DNA from 4 places in the Edwardsiella tarda ATCC 15947 genome. Region 1 is predicted to be linked to each of the others. Evidence: predicted binding sites of a transcription regulator. Region 1 holds the regulator's gene; each other region holds the start of a gene.
What was found. The regulator PurR, encoded in region 1, represses purine synthesis genes. The targets are predictions, from matches to a motif close to CANGCAAACGTTTGCNTG.
Positions count from the first base shown of each region.

Region 2: purT (formate-dependent phosphoribosylglycinamide formyltransferase) is a predicted target of PurR. The motif match lies at 1,431-1,448, and genes of this name have one in related genera.
Region 3: DCL27_RS00100 (nucleobase:cation symporter-2 family protein) is a predicted target of PurR. The motif match lies at 1,573-1,590, and genes of this name have one in related genera.
Region 4: guaB (IMP dehydrogenase) is a predicted target of PurR. The motif match lies at 1,124-1,141, and genes of this name have one in related genera.

Region 1 is NZ_CP084506.1:1,749,166-1,752,316, reverse strand. Features, by position in the region: gene sodB (superoxide dismutase [Fe]) at 131-709, shown strand; gene cydH (cytochrome bd-I oxidase subunit CydH) at 796-885, opposite strand; gene purR (HTH-type transcriptional repressor PurR) at 1,240-2,265, shown strand; gene DCL27_RS08135 (ABC transporter permease family protein) at 2,268-3,151, shown strand, end outside.
Region 2 is NZ_CP084506.1:1,902,110-1,905,260, forward strand. Features, by position in the region: gene cfa (cyclopropane fatty acyl phospholipid synthase) at 1-1,068, opposite strand, end outside; gene purT (formate-dependent phosphoribosylglycinamide formyltransferase) at 1,493-2,671, shown strand; gene DCL27_RS08790 (YoaH family protein) at 2,702-2,905, opposite strand; gene pabB (aminodeoxychorismate synthase component 1) at 3,045-3,151, shown strand, end outside.
Region 3 is NZ_CP084506.1:18,797-21,947, reverse strand. Features, by position in the region: gene recG (ATP-dependent DNA helicase RecG) at 1-180, shown strand, start outside; gene gltS (sodium/glutamate symporter) at 195-1,409, opposite strand; gene DCL27_RS00100 (nucleobase:cation symporter-2 family protein) at 1,643-3,046, shown strand.
Region 4 is NZ_CP084506.1:731,774-734,924, forward strand. Features, by position in the region: gene xseA (exodeoxyribonuclease VII large subunit) at 1-1,032, opposite strand, end outside; gene guaB (IMP dehydrogenase) at 1,204-2,670, shown strand; gene guaA (glutamine-hydrolyzing GMP synthase) at 2,754-3,151, shown strand, end outside.

The sequences.
Region 1 (3,151 bases):
ACTTGCTAGAATCACAAACCATAACAAGCGGACAACAAGATTTTTTCATTTTTATCTCACCGCTGGCGTACGCTCCGGCGTCGCGTCTACGGTTCAACCGGCTTGTCACAAAAGCATTAAGGAGAGAGCTATGTCATTTGAATTACCTGCATTACCGTACGCCAAGAATGCGCTGGAGCCGCATATCTCCGCCGAAACCCTGGAATACCATTACGGTAAGCACCACAACACCTATGTGGTTAACCTGAACAACCTGATCAAGGGGAGCGAGTTCGAAGGTAAGTCTCTGGAAGAGATCATCAAGACCTCCAGCGGCGGTATCTTCAACAACGCCGCTCAGGTATGGAACCACACCTTCTACTGGCACTGCCTCTCTCCGAACGGCGGTGGCGAGCCGACCGGCGCGTTGGCCGACGCGATCAACGCGGCCTTTGGCTCCTTCGCCGCCTTCCAGGAAGCGCTGACCAAGTCTGCCGTCGCCAACTTCGGCTCCGGCTGGACCTGGCTGGTGAAAAAGGCGGATGGCAGCCTGGCCATCGTCAACACCTCTAATGCCGCCACCCCGCTGACGGGTGAAGACAAGCCGCTGCTGACCGTCGACGTATGGGAACACGCCTACTACATCGACTATCGTAACGCCCGTCCGAAATACCTGGAAAACTTCTGGGCGCTGGTTAACTGGGAATTCGTCGCGCAGAACCTGGCCTGATCCCGATCATCCGGTGATAAAAAAGGCGCTCTTTGAGCGCCTTTTCTCTTTGCCTCCGGCTCTGTCCCCGCCGCCTTGGCTCACTCTCAATGTAGTGCGACAATCAGGCCTGCGACGACGATCAGCGACAGGGCTACCACCGTGGTCACCAAGGAATATTTCAGATCGCTTTCCATTTTGACACCTCTTGTTTTACGTTCTATATCAATTTTTGCCCATAAAGCAAACACGCTAAATCTGTGTTAAATCATTTTTACATAAATCACTCATTAAAACACGCAGAAAATCTTATGATTACATCCTGCGCAAATCGCTAATTAGTGCTTCCCCTTTTGCGTAAGATCAGCCAGAATTTGCGGTTTACTGCCGCGTGGCGACGTTATAATTTTAAACAAGAAACGACACACGTCACCCTATTTGCGCAACCGCAGCGATGCTGTACTACCGAGATTTGCGCGGGCGTCGTTACACGCAGGCAAACGATTAACAAACCGGCGACGCACCGCGTACGCCTAGGAGTCATTTGTTTCATGGCAACGATTAAAGATGTGGCAAAACGCGCAGGCGTGTCGACCACCACGGTGTCTCACGTCATCAATAAAACTCGCTTTGTCGCCGACGAAACCAAAGCCGCCGTGTGGGAGGCCATCAAAGAGCTACACTACTCGCCCAGCGCCGTTGCCCGTAGTCTGAAGGTTAACCATACCAAGTCCATCGGCCTGTTGGCGACCTCCAGCGAGGCGCCTTACTTCGCCGAGGTCATCGAGTCGGTCGAGAACAGCTGTTACAGCCAGGGCTATACCCTGATCCTGTGCAACTCCCACAACAATCTGGAGAAGCAAAAGGCCTATTTGGCCATGTTGGCGCAGAAACGCGTCGATGGTCTGCTGGTCATGTGCTCCGAGTACCCCGAGAATCTGCTGGAGATCCTGGAGGATTACCGCCATATCCCGATGGTGGTCATGGACTGGGGTACACGGCGTAGCGACTTCACCGATGCGATCCAGGACAACGCCTTCGAGGGTGGCTATCTGGCTGGCCGCTACCTGATCGAACGCGGCCATCGCGATATTGGCGCCATCACCGGCCCGGGATCGCGCAACACCGGCGGCGGCCGTCTGCGTGGCTTCATCAAGGCGCTGCAAGAGGCTAACATTACTCCGCAACCCGAGTGGCTCGTCGAGGGTGATTTCGAGCCGGAGTCCGGTTACGCAGCGATGCAAAACATCCTGGCTCAGAAACAGCGCCCGACCGCCGTGTTCGTCGGCGGGGATATCATGGCGATGGGGGCCATCTGTGCGGCAGATGAGATGGGCTTGCGCGTGCCGCAAGATATTTCCGTCATCGGCTACGATAACGTGCGCAACGCGCGCTACTTTACCCCGGCGTTGACCACCATTCACCAGCCGAAGGAGCGTCTCGGCGCCATGGCGTTTGACATGCTGCTCGATCGCATCACCAGTAAGCGTGAAGACGCCAAGACCATCGAGGTGCATCCCAAACTGGTCGAGCGACGCTCCGTCGCCGATGGGCCGTTCATCGATTACCGTCGCTAAGCGTGTCACGGCTGGCGATCTTCCCGCTACTGGTACTGCTAGCTGGGTTATTGCCGCTGGCGGCGATGCTGCCCGCCACCCTGCTGCCGCTGCAACAGGGGGATCTCGCGAGCACCTGGCAACAACTGCTGCACTGGCCCGCACTGGGCGGCAGTCTACTGCTCTCGCTGCTCAGTAGCCTCGGCGCCTCATTGGGGGCGCTAACGCTCGGGTTAGCGCTGGCCGGGCGGACGCTACAACAGCGGCGCCGCCATCGCCTGACGCCGGCCCTACTACTCGCCGCCCCCCATATCGCCCTGGCCACCGGCCTATTGATGCTCGTGGCTCCCACCGGCCTCGTGTGGCGCCTGTTGGCACCACTGTTCGGCTGGCAGCACCCCCCCGATTTGCCGCTGCCCAACGATCCCTATGCCCTGAGCCTGATGCTGCTGCTCCTGCTCAAGGAGACCCCCTTCTTCTATCTGCTGGTGCTGGCTCAGGCCGAACGCTGCGCGGCGGCGCAACAACTTAGTGCCGCCACCGCGCTCGGCTATCCACCGAGCCAGGGATGGTGGCGTATCGTGGTGCCGCAGTTATTGCCCGGCTTACGCCTGCCGATGTTCTGCGTGCTGGCCTTCTCGCTCTCGGCGCTGGATCTGGCCCTGTTGCTTGGCCCGCAACGTCCCTATCTGTTTGCGCAACTCTTATGGCAATGGATCAGCGACGGTGAGCAGGGCGCGCTGGCGGCGCTCGGTGCGCTGGTGTTGCTGTTACTCAACGCCCTGGCGCTGCTGATCTGGTTCGCTATCGAACGCGTCTGGATCCACTATTGCCGCCGGCCGCCACGCCGCCATCAGCGGCAGATGAGAGGACGAATCGCACTCTATTGGCCCATCGCCTTAGGCCT
Region 2 (3,151 bases), 150 kb from region 1:
AGCGCACGCCGTCAAGTAGTAGCAAAACATACGATAGAAACGCTCGCTGTAGTTGGCACTGATCTCTGGCCAACACGCCTGAAAACGCTGATACCATGCCATCAAGGTACGATCATAATCCGGTCCGAAGCTGTGCCAATCCTCCATGACAAACAGCCCTTCGCTGTGCGTCGCGATGTGCGCCACAGAAGGTAGACAGCCATTAGGGAAGATATACTTATTGATCCAGGCATCAACATTGAGATCGGTCTGATTCGACCCGATGCTGTGCAACAGGAACAATCCATCGGGTTTGAGATTACGCGCCGCGACTTCAAAGTAAGTACGATAATTCTTCGGCCCAACGTGCTCAAACATCCCAACGGAAACGATGCGATCATAGTTGTTGTTCAGATCGCGATAATCCTGTAGCAGGATCTTCACATCCAATCCTTGGCAGCGGGCCTGCGCCATCTTCTGCTGCTCGGCGGAAATGGTGACCCCTTCGACGGAGACCCCATAATGTTCCGCAGCGTAGTGTGCCAATCCTCCCCAACCACAACCGATATCCAGCAACTTCATGCCAGGCTCGAGCTGTAACTTGTCACAGATTAACTTCAATTTATCTTGCTGCGCCTGCTCCAACGTCTCGGCCTGTTTCCAGTATGCACAGGAGTATTGCATGTAAGGGTCGAGCATCCGACTAAACAGATCATTACCCAGATCGTAGTGCTCCTTACCCACGATCCAAGCGCGCTTACGGCTCTGGAGATTAAACAGACGCGCAGAGGCGATGCGCACGATATCGGCGAAATGCTTCGGTAGTTGGCTGTCGAGGCCCGCGGTGAGAATCCGCTGGAAGAAGATATCCAAGCGTTCGCACTCCCACCAGCCATCCATATAACTCTCCCCCAAACCGAGGGAACCCTCTTGTAGGACTCGGTGAAAGAACTCTGGGTTTTTCACCTGGATATCATAGGGTTGGCTACCATTTATCGCAATTCCGGCCCGGTTCAGCATCTCTTCCGCGATGCGATACCAGTTATCCTGTTTTAATGCGCTTTCTTCAATACAGGTCGCACTACTCATTACACATACCTTCCCGCCGTACTCATGCATTCCCGCGTTCATACCGCGCTGTTGAAGTCTTAAACGGTCGGATCCCTTCCGGCCAAAAGCATTTATCATACAATATTATTTATATTACAAAGCTTCAAGCCTCGATGGCTGATGCCGCACGGACAGGGATCTGAACAAAACGTGCCTTTCTACCCCCATCACCGGCGTTTTTTCAGTATATATCTGCTTCCCGTCACGAAAATCACCTCCCACGTTATAGCGCACAAAGTGGCAAACCCTGGTCAGGCTCACTGATATAACAATATGAAATTAAATTGCTTTTATTATTTTTTCCTTTTTGTTGCGCATTGTAAAAAAATCTTTCACGTTGCCACGCAAACGTTTTCGTATATACTGCCGGCGACCACGCTCACATGGAATACAGGAACAGATCATGCAGCTCATCGGAACCGCCCTTCGTCCTCATGCCACTCGGATCATGTTGTTAGGTGCCGGAGAACTCGGCAAAGAGGTCGCCATTGAGGGCCAACGCCTCGGGTTGGAGGTCATCGCCGTCGATCGCTACGCCGATGCACCGGCGATGCAAGTCGCTCATCGCAGCCATGTCATCGATATGCGGGATGGCGAGCAGCTATGCGCCCTGATCGAACGTGAGCGTCCTGACTACATCGTGCCGGAGATCGAGGCCATCGCCACCCAGACGCTAGATCAGTTGGAGAGTGATGGCGTCCGCATCGTGCCCAGCGCCCGCGCAGTGCAATTGACCATGAACCGAGAAGGTATTCGCCGTCTGGCCGCCGAAACGCTGGGGCTACCCACCTCCCCTTACCGTTTTGCTCGTGATATCGCGGCATTTCGCCAGGCCGTGAGCGAGATCGGTTATCCCTGCTTCGTCAAGCCGGTGATGAGTTCATCGGGGAAAGGGCAAAGCATCCTACGCAACGCCAGCGAGATCGACGCCGCCTGGCACTATGCTCGGGAAGGTGCCCGTGGCGACGCCACCAGCGTCATCGTCGAAGGCGAGGTTTGTTTCGATTTTGAAATCACCCTGCTGACCATTCAAGCCAGCGATGGGATCCATTTCTGCGCGCCGATCGGCCATTACCAACAGGCGGGGGATTATCGTGAATCCTGGCAGCCCCAGGCGATGAGCGCCGTGGCGCTGGAACGGGCGCAGACGATCGCCGCCCAGGTGGTACGCGCCCTCGGCGGCTATGGTCTGTTTGGTGTCGAACTCTTTGTCTGTGGCGACGAGGTGATCTTCAGCGAAGTCTCGCCTCGCCCCCACGATACCGGGCTGGTGACCCTGGTGTCCCAAGATCTCTCCGAGTTTGCCCTGCACGTCCGCGCCTTTCTGGGCCTACCGATCGGTCCCATTCGTCAATTCGGCCCCAGCGCCTCTGCCGTGCTACTCCCGCAGTTACACAGCGACGACGTAAAATTTACCAACCTGGTACAGGCCCTAGGCCCGGCCAGCCAGCTACGTCTGTTCGCTAAACCCCAGATCGACGGGGCGCGGCGCCTCGGTGTCGCCTTAGCCTGGGGTGAGAGTATCGACCAGGCCCGTCAACGCGCACGCGCCTGCAGCAACGCGGTCATCATTCAGCCTTAAGCGCCTAGGGTGCCCAACCAGGCACCCTGATTACGGCTGCCCCGCGTCATCGTCATCCTCCGCCTCATCGTCGAAGGCTACCCGCACCTGAGCCCCGCGATGGGCGGCACGGATCTCGGCCGCCACTTGCGCGATAGCCTCGCCGCTACTCATCCCCTGCGCCATCAGCGCCTGAATACGCTCCGCCGCCTGCTGCTGTTCTGCATGGCTCAATGCCGGCATACCACCAACCATATAACCTCTCCTCTTATTTAGCCTTGCCGCAGTATATACCAAGCTCGCGACGAGAGCAGCGCGCGCTAATTGCCGTATGCCCCGCATCCGTAGATAATCGAACGCTATTCTTTATCGACCCAGAGAGCTGTGCCGCACCATGACTGCGACCCCTAAACTGACCCTGTGCGATCTGCCCTATCGACCCGATGCGGCGCTACATTACTTCACCCCGCTGGCGCATCAGCCCTGGGCGATGTTGCTCAG
Region 3 (3,151 bases), 1.7 Mb from region 1:
CTCTTGGGCACCCGCCAGACCGGCAACGCCGAATTCCGCGTCGCCGATCTGCTGCGCGACCAGGCGCTGATCCCCGAGGTGCAACGCATCGCGCGCCATCTACACAGCGCCTACCCACAACATGCGCAGGCACTGATCGAACGCTGGCTACCGGCGGGCGATCGCTACTCTAACGCCTAATCGCCCGCCTCGGCTTAGCCAAGCACCTGAGCGAACAATGGCAGCATCAAATACAGCTTGATGATGATGGCGTTGGCGATATCGATAAAGAAAGCCCCCACCATCGGTACCACCAAGAAGGCCAGGTGAGAAGGGCCAAAGCGCTCGGTGATCGCCTGCATGTTGGCAATAGCCGTTGGGGTTGCCCCCAGGCCAAAACCACAGTGCCCCGCCGCCAATACCGCCGCATCGTAATTCTTGCCCATCACCCGATAGGTGACGAAGATGGCATACAACGCCATCACCAACGTCTGTACGGCCAAGATGGCCAACATCGGCAACGCCAGTGAAGCCAACTCCCACAGCTTGAGGCTCATCAGCGCCATCGCCAGGAACAGAGAGAGGCTGACGTTACCCAGTACCGAAACGGCGCGTTCGAAGACTTGATAAAAACCGATCTTAGACAGGGTATTACTCAGGATCACCCCGACGAACAGCACGCAAACGAAGGTTGGCAGCTCCAGTGCAGAGCCACGCAGCCAACCGGCAATCAACTGACCAACCGTCAGGCAGATGACGATCAGGGCCAGGGTCTCAATCAGCACCAGTGAGGTGATCATTCGCCCACTCTGCGGCTTCTCAAAGGCGCTGGGTACGGCGTTGTCATCCGGAGCCCCATCCGGGGTCGAGGAGCGCTGAACCAGATAACGCGCTACCGGGCCACCGATCAACCCCCCGAGCACCAGGCCGAAGGTGGCGCAAGCCATCGCGACTTCGGTGGCATTCTGGAAGCCGTAGCGTTCAATAAATAGCTTACTCCAGGCCGCTCCGGTGCCGTGACCGCCAGAGAGAGTGATCGAGCCGGCCAGTAACCCCATCAACGGATCCAGCCCTAACAGCTTCGCCATGCTGATACCGATCGCATTCTGCACGATCAGCAAACCAACCACGACAAACAGGAAGATGCTGAGGGCTTTGCCACCCGCCCGTAGGCTCGCCAGGTTAGCGTTCAAACCGATCGTAGCGAAGAAGGCCAACATCAATGGATCCTTCAGCGACATATCAAAGTCGATTTCGAATCCGACACTCTTCTTCAAAACGAGCAGGGCCAAGGCGACCAGCAGACCGCCGGCCACCGGTTCGGGGATAGTGTATTTGGTGAGTAATGGTATTTTTTGCACCATCTGACGCCCCAGCAATAACACCAGCGTCGCGGCAACCAACGTGCCGTAAATGTCCATATGATACATTCAGGTACTCCATATAGTTTTTATATTTCAGAAAGTTATATAAACACACCTTCTTAGTACAGTTTTGGAATCCACCAATGTAAAGGCAAAGGTTATGGTGCAGCAAGTTTTTAGAGAAAAAAACTGATGTACGCAAAAGCGCGAAAAAAAGAGCCCCCACCCACGCGCAAACGTTTGCTTTTGTGCGCTAGATCATTAAAATGCGCCCATTGTCGATCCTGGATGCCGTACTCATGACCACACATACCACAGAGCTCAACCCTGCATGCCCGTCACACACAGCTCCGGCCACGACCAGCGAACTGATTTATCGCCTGGATGATCGTCCGCCATTGGCGCAAACCCTGTTTGCCGCCTGCCAGCATCTGCTGGCGATGTTTGTCGCCGTGATCACCCCCGCACTACTGATCTGCCAGGCACTCGGCCTACCGGCCCAGGATACGCAGCACATTATCAGCATGTCGCTCTTCGCCTCGGGATTAGCCTCGCTGCTACAAATCAAGACCTGGGGCCCGGTCGGTTCGGGGTTATTGTCGATTCAAGGCACCAGCTTTAACTTTGTCACCCCCTTGATCATGGGGGGTATGGCCTTGAAAACGGGTGGCGCGGATATTCCGACCATGATGGCGACGCTGTTTGGTACCCTAATGCTGGCCTCCTGTACCGAGATCATCCTGTCCCGCTTCCTGCATCTGGCTCGCCGCATCATCACGCCACTGGTCTCCGGCATCGTGGTGATGATCATCGGCCTGTCGCTGATTCAAGTCGGTCTCATCTCCATCGGCGGCGGTTACGCCGCGATGAACGATCACAGCTTCGGTGCGCCGCGTAATCTGTTGCTGGCCGGGGCGGTACTGCTGGTGATCATCCTGCTCAATCGCCAGCGTAACCCCTATCTACGCGTCGCCTCATTGGTGATCGCCATGACCGTCGGCTACGCCCTAGCCTGGGCGCTAGACATGTTGCCCTCATCGGCAGCCGAGCCAAACACTGCCCCACTGCTTACCGTGCCGACGCCGCTATATTATGGCCTGGGCATCGACTGGAACCTGTTGATCCCACTGATGCTGGTGTTTATGGTGACCTCGCTGGAAACCATTGGCGACATCACGGCCACCTCGGATGTCTCGGAGCAGCCGGTGTCCGGGCCGCTGTATATGAAGCGACTGAAAGGCGGGGTACTGGCGAATGGTCTCAATTCGATGCTCTCCGCCGTCTTCAACACCTTCCCCAACTCCTGCTTCGGCCAAAATAATGGCGTGATCCAGTTGACGGGTGTCGCCAGCCGTAAGGTGGGCTTTGTGGTAGCGCTGATGTTAATCCTGCTGGGGCTATTCCCGGCGGTGGCCGGCTTTGTCCAACACATTCCCGAGCCGGTACTCGGTGGTGCGACCATCGTCATGTTCGGCACCATCGCCGCCTCAGGCGTACGTATCGTCTCGCGTGAACCGCTCAACCGCCGCGCCATCATGATCATGGCCCTGTCACTGGCCGTTGGACTCGGGGTATCCCAGCAGCCGGAAATCCTGCAGTTCGCACCACAATGGCTGAAGACACTGCTGGCCTCCGGTATCGCGGCTGGCGGCATCACCGCCATCGTACTGAACCTGATCTTCCCACAGGAAACAGCCCGCTAATCGCATTCTCGGTGGGCTGCCCTGGCCCGCCCTCTCCTTTCGGAACGCTCCCTCTTGAGCCTCCAGCGCAATTACGGCATAAACTAGAAGATATCCCGCCACCTC
Region 4 (3,151 bases), 1.0 Mb from region 1:
TCCGTGGCGCCAACGCCGTTCCGCCAGACGCAGACGGGTATCCATGGCTTGCGCCAGACGGCGGCGCAGGACGAGTAACTGCGCCTGTTGGCGCGCCAGGCGCAGTTGGGGATGCTGTTGCGCCAGGCGGTGGTGTAGCTGTTGCAGACGTTGACGCTGGCGCGCCAGGGCATAGTCCAGCGCCATCTCCAGGCGCTGACGCTGACTCAGTAGGCGGCGTAGTAACTCATCACGGTTACGGCTGACCACTTCCGCCGCCGCCGAGGGGGTCGGCGCACGCAGGTCGGCGACGAAATCGGCGATGCTGACGTCGGTCTCGTGGCCCACGGCGCTGACGATGGGGATACGGCTGGCGAAGATCGCCCGCGCGACTCGCTCGTCGTTAAAGCTCCACAGATCCTCCAATGATCCGCCGCCGCGTCCGACGATCAAGACGTCACACTCCGCCCGTTGGTTGGCGCGTTCGATGGCGCCAACCAACTGCGCCGGAGCCTCGGCCCCCTGCACCGCGCTGGGGTAGATCACCACCGGCAGGGCCGGATCGCGCCGGCGCAACACATGCAGCACATCGTGCAGCGCCGCCCCGCTGGCCGAGGTGATCACCCCGACGCAACGTGCCGGCTGCGGCAAGGGCTGCTTATGGCGGATGTCGAATAATCCCTCGGCTTGCAGACGTTGCTTGAGTGCGTCGAACTGTTGCTGCAATAGGCCGTCACCGGCGGGTTGCATGCTTTCGGCGATCAGCTGGTAGTCGCCGCGCGGCTCATACAGGGTGATGCTGGCTCGGACCAGCACCTGTTGGCCATTCTGCGGGCGGAAGGTGACGCGCCGGTTGCTGTTGCGAAACATGGCGCAACGCACCTGGGCCTTGTCATCCTTAAGGGTAAAGTACCAGTGGCCGGAGGCGGGTTGGGAGAAGTTGGAGATTTCGGCCGACAGCCAGATCTGCCCCATCTCCAGCTCCAACAGTTGGCGCACGGTCTGGTTCAACCGGCTGACGGTAAAGATGGTGGGGGTAACAGGCTGCGTCATGTGACCTAGATCAAACTTAAAATCATACTGTTAATTAGTCGATACTACATGCATGAACATGCATCGCAAGATATTTTTGAAAAAAATGCTGGAGGCAACCGATTCCGGCCTGTATAATGCCGCGGCAATATTAAATCTGGTTTGACCTTCCACTCTGGTGAGATATTGCTCATGCTACGTATTGTTAAAGAAGCCCTGACGTTCGACGACGTTCTCTTAGTTCCTGCCCATTCTACCGTTCTGCCGAATACCGCCGAACTTGGCACTCAGCTGACTGCCTCTATCCGCCTAAATATTCCGATGTTGTCCGCCGCGATGGACACCGTCACCGAGGCACGCCTGGCGATTGCCTTGGCGCAGGAAGGCGGTATCGGTTTTATCCACAAAAACATGTCCATCGAGCGTCAAGCCGATGAAGTGCGCCGGGTGAAGAAGCACGAATCCGGTGTCGTGACCGATCCGCAGACCGTCACGCCGACCACCACCCTGCGCGAAGTCAAGGCGCTGACCGAGCGTAACGGCTTCGCCGGTTACCCGGTGGTGACCGAAGGTAATGAGCTGGTGGGCATCATCACGGGCCGCGACGTGCGCTTCGTGACCGATCTGGATCTGCCGGTGACCGCCGTGATGACGCCGAAAGAGCGTCTGGTGACGGTGAAAGAGGGTGAGGCCCGCGAAGTAGTGCTACAGCGCATGCACGAGAAGCGCGTTGAGAAGGCGCTGGTGGTGGACGATAGCTTCCATCTGCGCGGTATGATCACGGTAAAAGATTTCCAGAAGGCCGAGCGTAAGCCGAACGCCTGTAAGGATGAGCACGGTCGCCTGCGCGTCGGTGCCGCCGTCGGTGCCGGTGCCGGTAACGAAGAGCGCATTGCCGCCCTGGTAGAAGCCGGTGTCGACGTGTTGCTGATCGACTCCTCACACGGTCATTCCGAAGGCGTGTTGCAGCGTATTCGCGAGACGCGCGCCAAGTTCCCGCAGTTGCAGATCATCGGCGGTAACGTCGCCACCGCCGCTGGCGCCAAGGCACTGGCCGACGCGGGCGTCAACGCCGTTAAAGTGGGTATCGGTCCGGGCTCCATCTGTACCACCCGTATCGTCACCGGTGTTGGCGTGCCGCAGATCACCGCCGTCTCCGACGCCGTCGCCGCCCTGGAAGGCACCGGTATCCCGGTGATCGCCGATGGGGGCATCCGCTTCTCTGGCGACATCGCCAAGGCACTGGCCGCTGGCGCCGCCTGCGTCATGGTCGGCTCGATGCTGGCCGGTACCGAAGAGTCCCCGGGTGAGATCGAACTGTATCAGGGGCGCTCCTTCAAGTCTTACCGTGGCATGGGCTCCCTGGGCGCGATGTCCAAAGGCTCCTCCGACCGTTACTTCCAGAGCGACAACGCCGCCGACAAACTGGTGCCGGAAGGCATCGAAGGGCGCGTGGCCTATAAGGGCCGCCTGAAAGAGATCGTCCATCAGCAGATGGGTGGCCTGCGCTCCTGCATGGGGCTGACCGGTTGTGCGACCATCGACGAGTTGCGCACCAAGGCGCAATTCGTTCGTATCACGGGCTCCGGTATCCAGGAAAGCCACGTGCATGACGTCACCATCACCAAAGAATCACCTAACTACCGCCTGGGTTCATAATCCGGCGAGCCGGGTCAGGCATTTGCCTGACCCACTGAGTTTGTACCGTTTTGCCCGTTCAATTTGCCAATATAGAGCCACTAATGACGCAAAATATTCATCAAGACCGCATTCTGATCCTGGATTTCGGTTCACAGTACACCCAGTTGTTGGCCCGTCGCGTACGTGAAATCGGCGTTTACTGCGAGCTGTGGGCATGGGATGTCAGCGAAGCGCAGATCCGTGACTTCAACCCGAGCGGCATCATCCTTTCCGGCGGCCCGGAGAGCACGACGGAAAGCGGCAGCCCGCGCGCGCCGGAGTATGTCTTCCAGGCTGGCGTCCCGGTACTGGGCGTCTGTTACGGCATGCAGACCATGGCCATGCAGATGGGCGGCCGAGTAGAAAGCTCTACCGAGCGTGAGTTCGGCTATGCCAAGGTAGAGATCACGTCGCCCAGCGCCTTGTTCGACGGCATTCAGGATTCCCTCAGCGACGACGG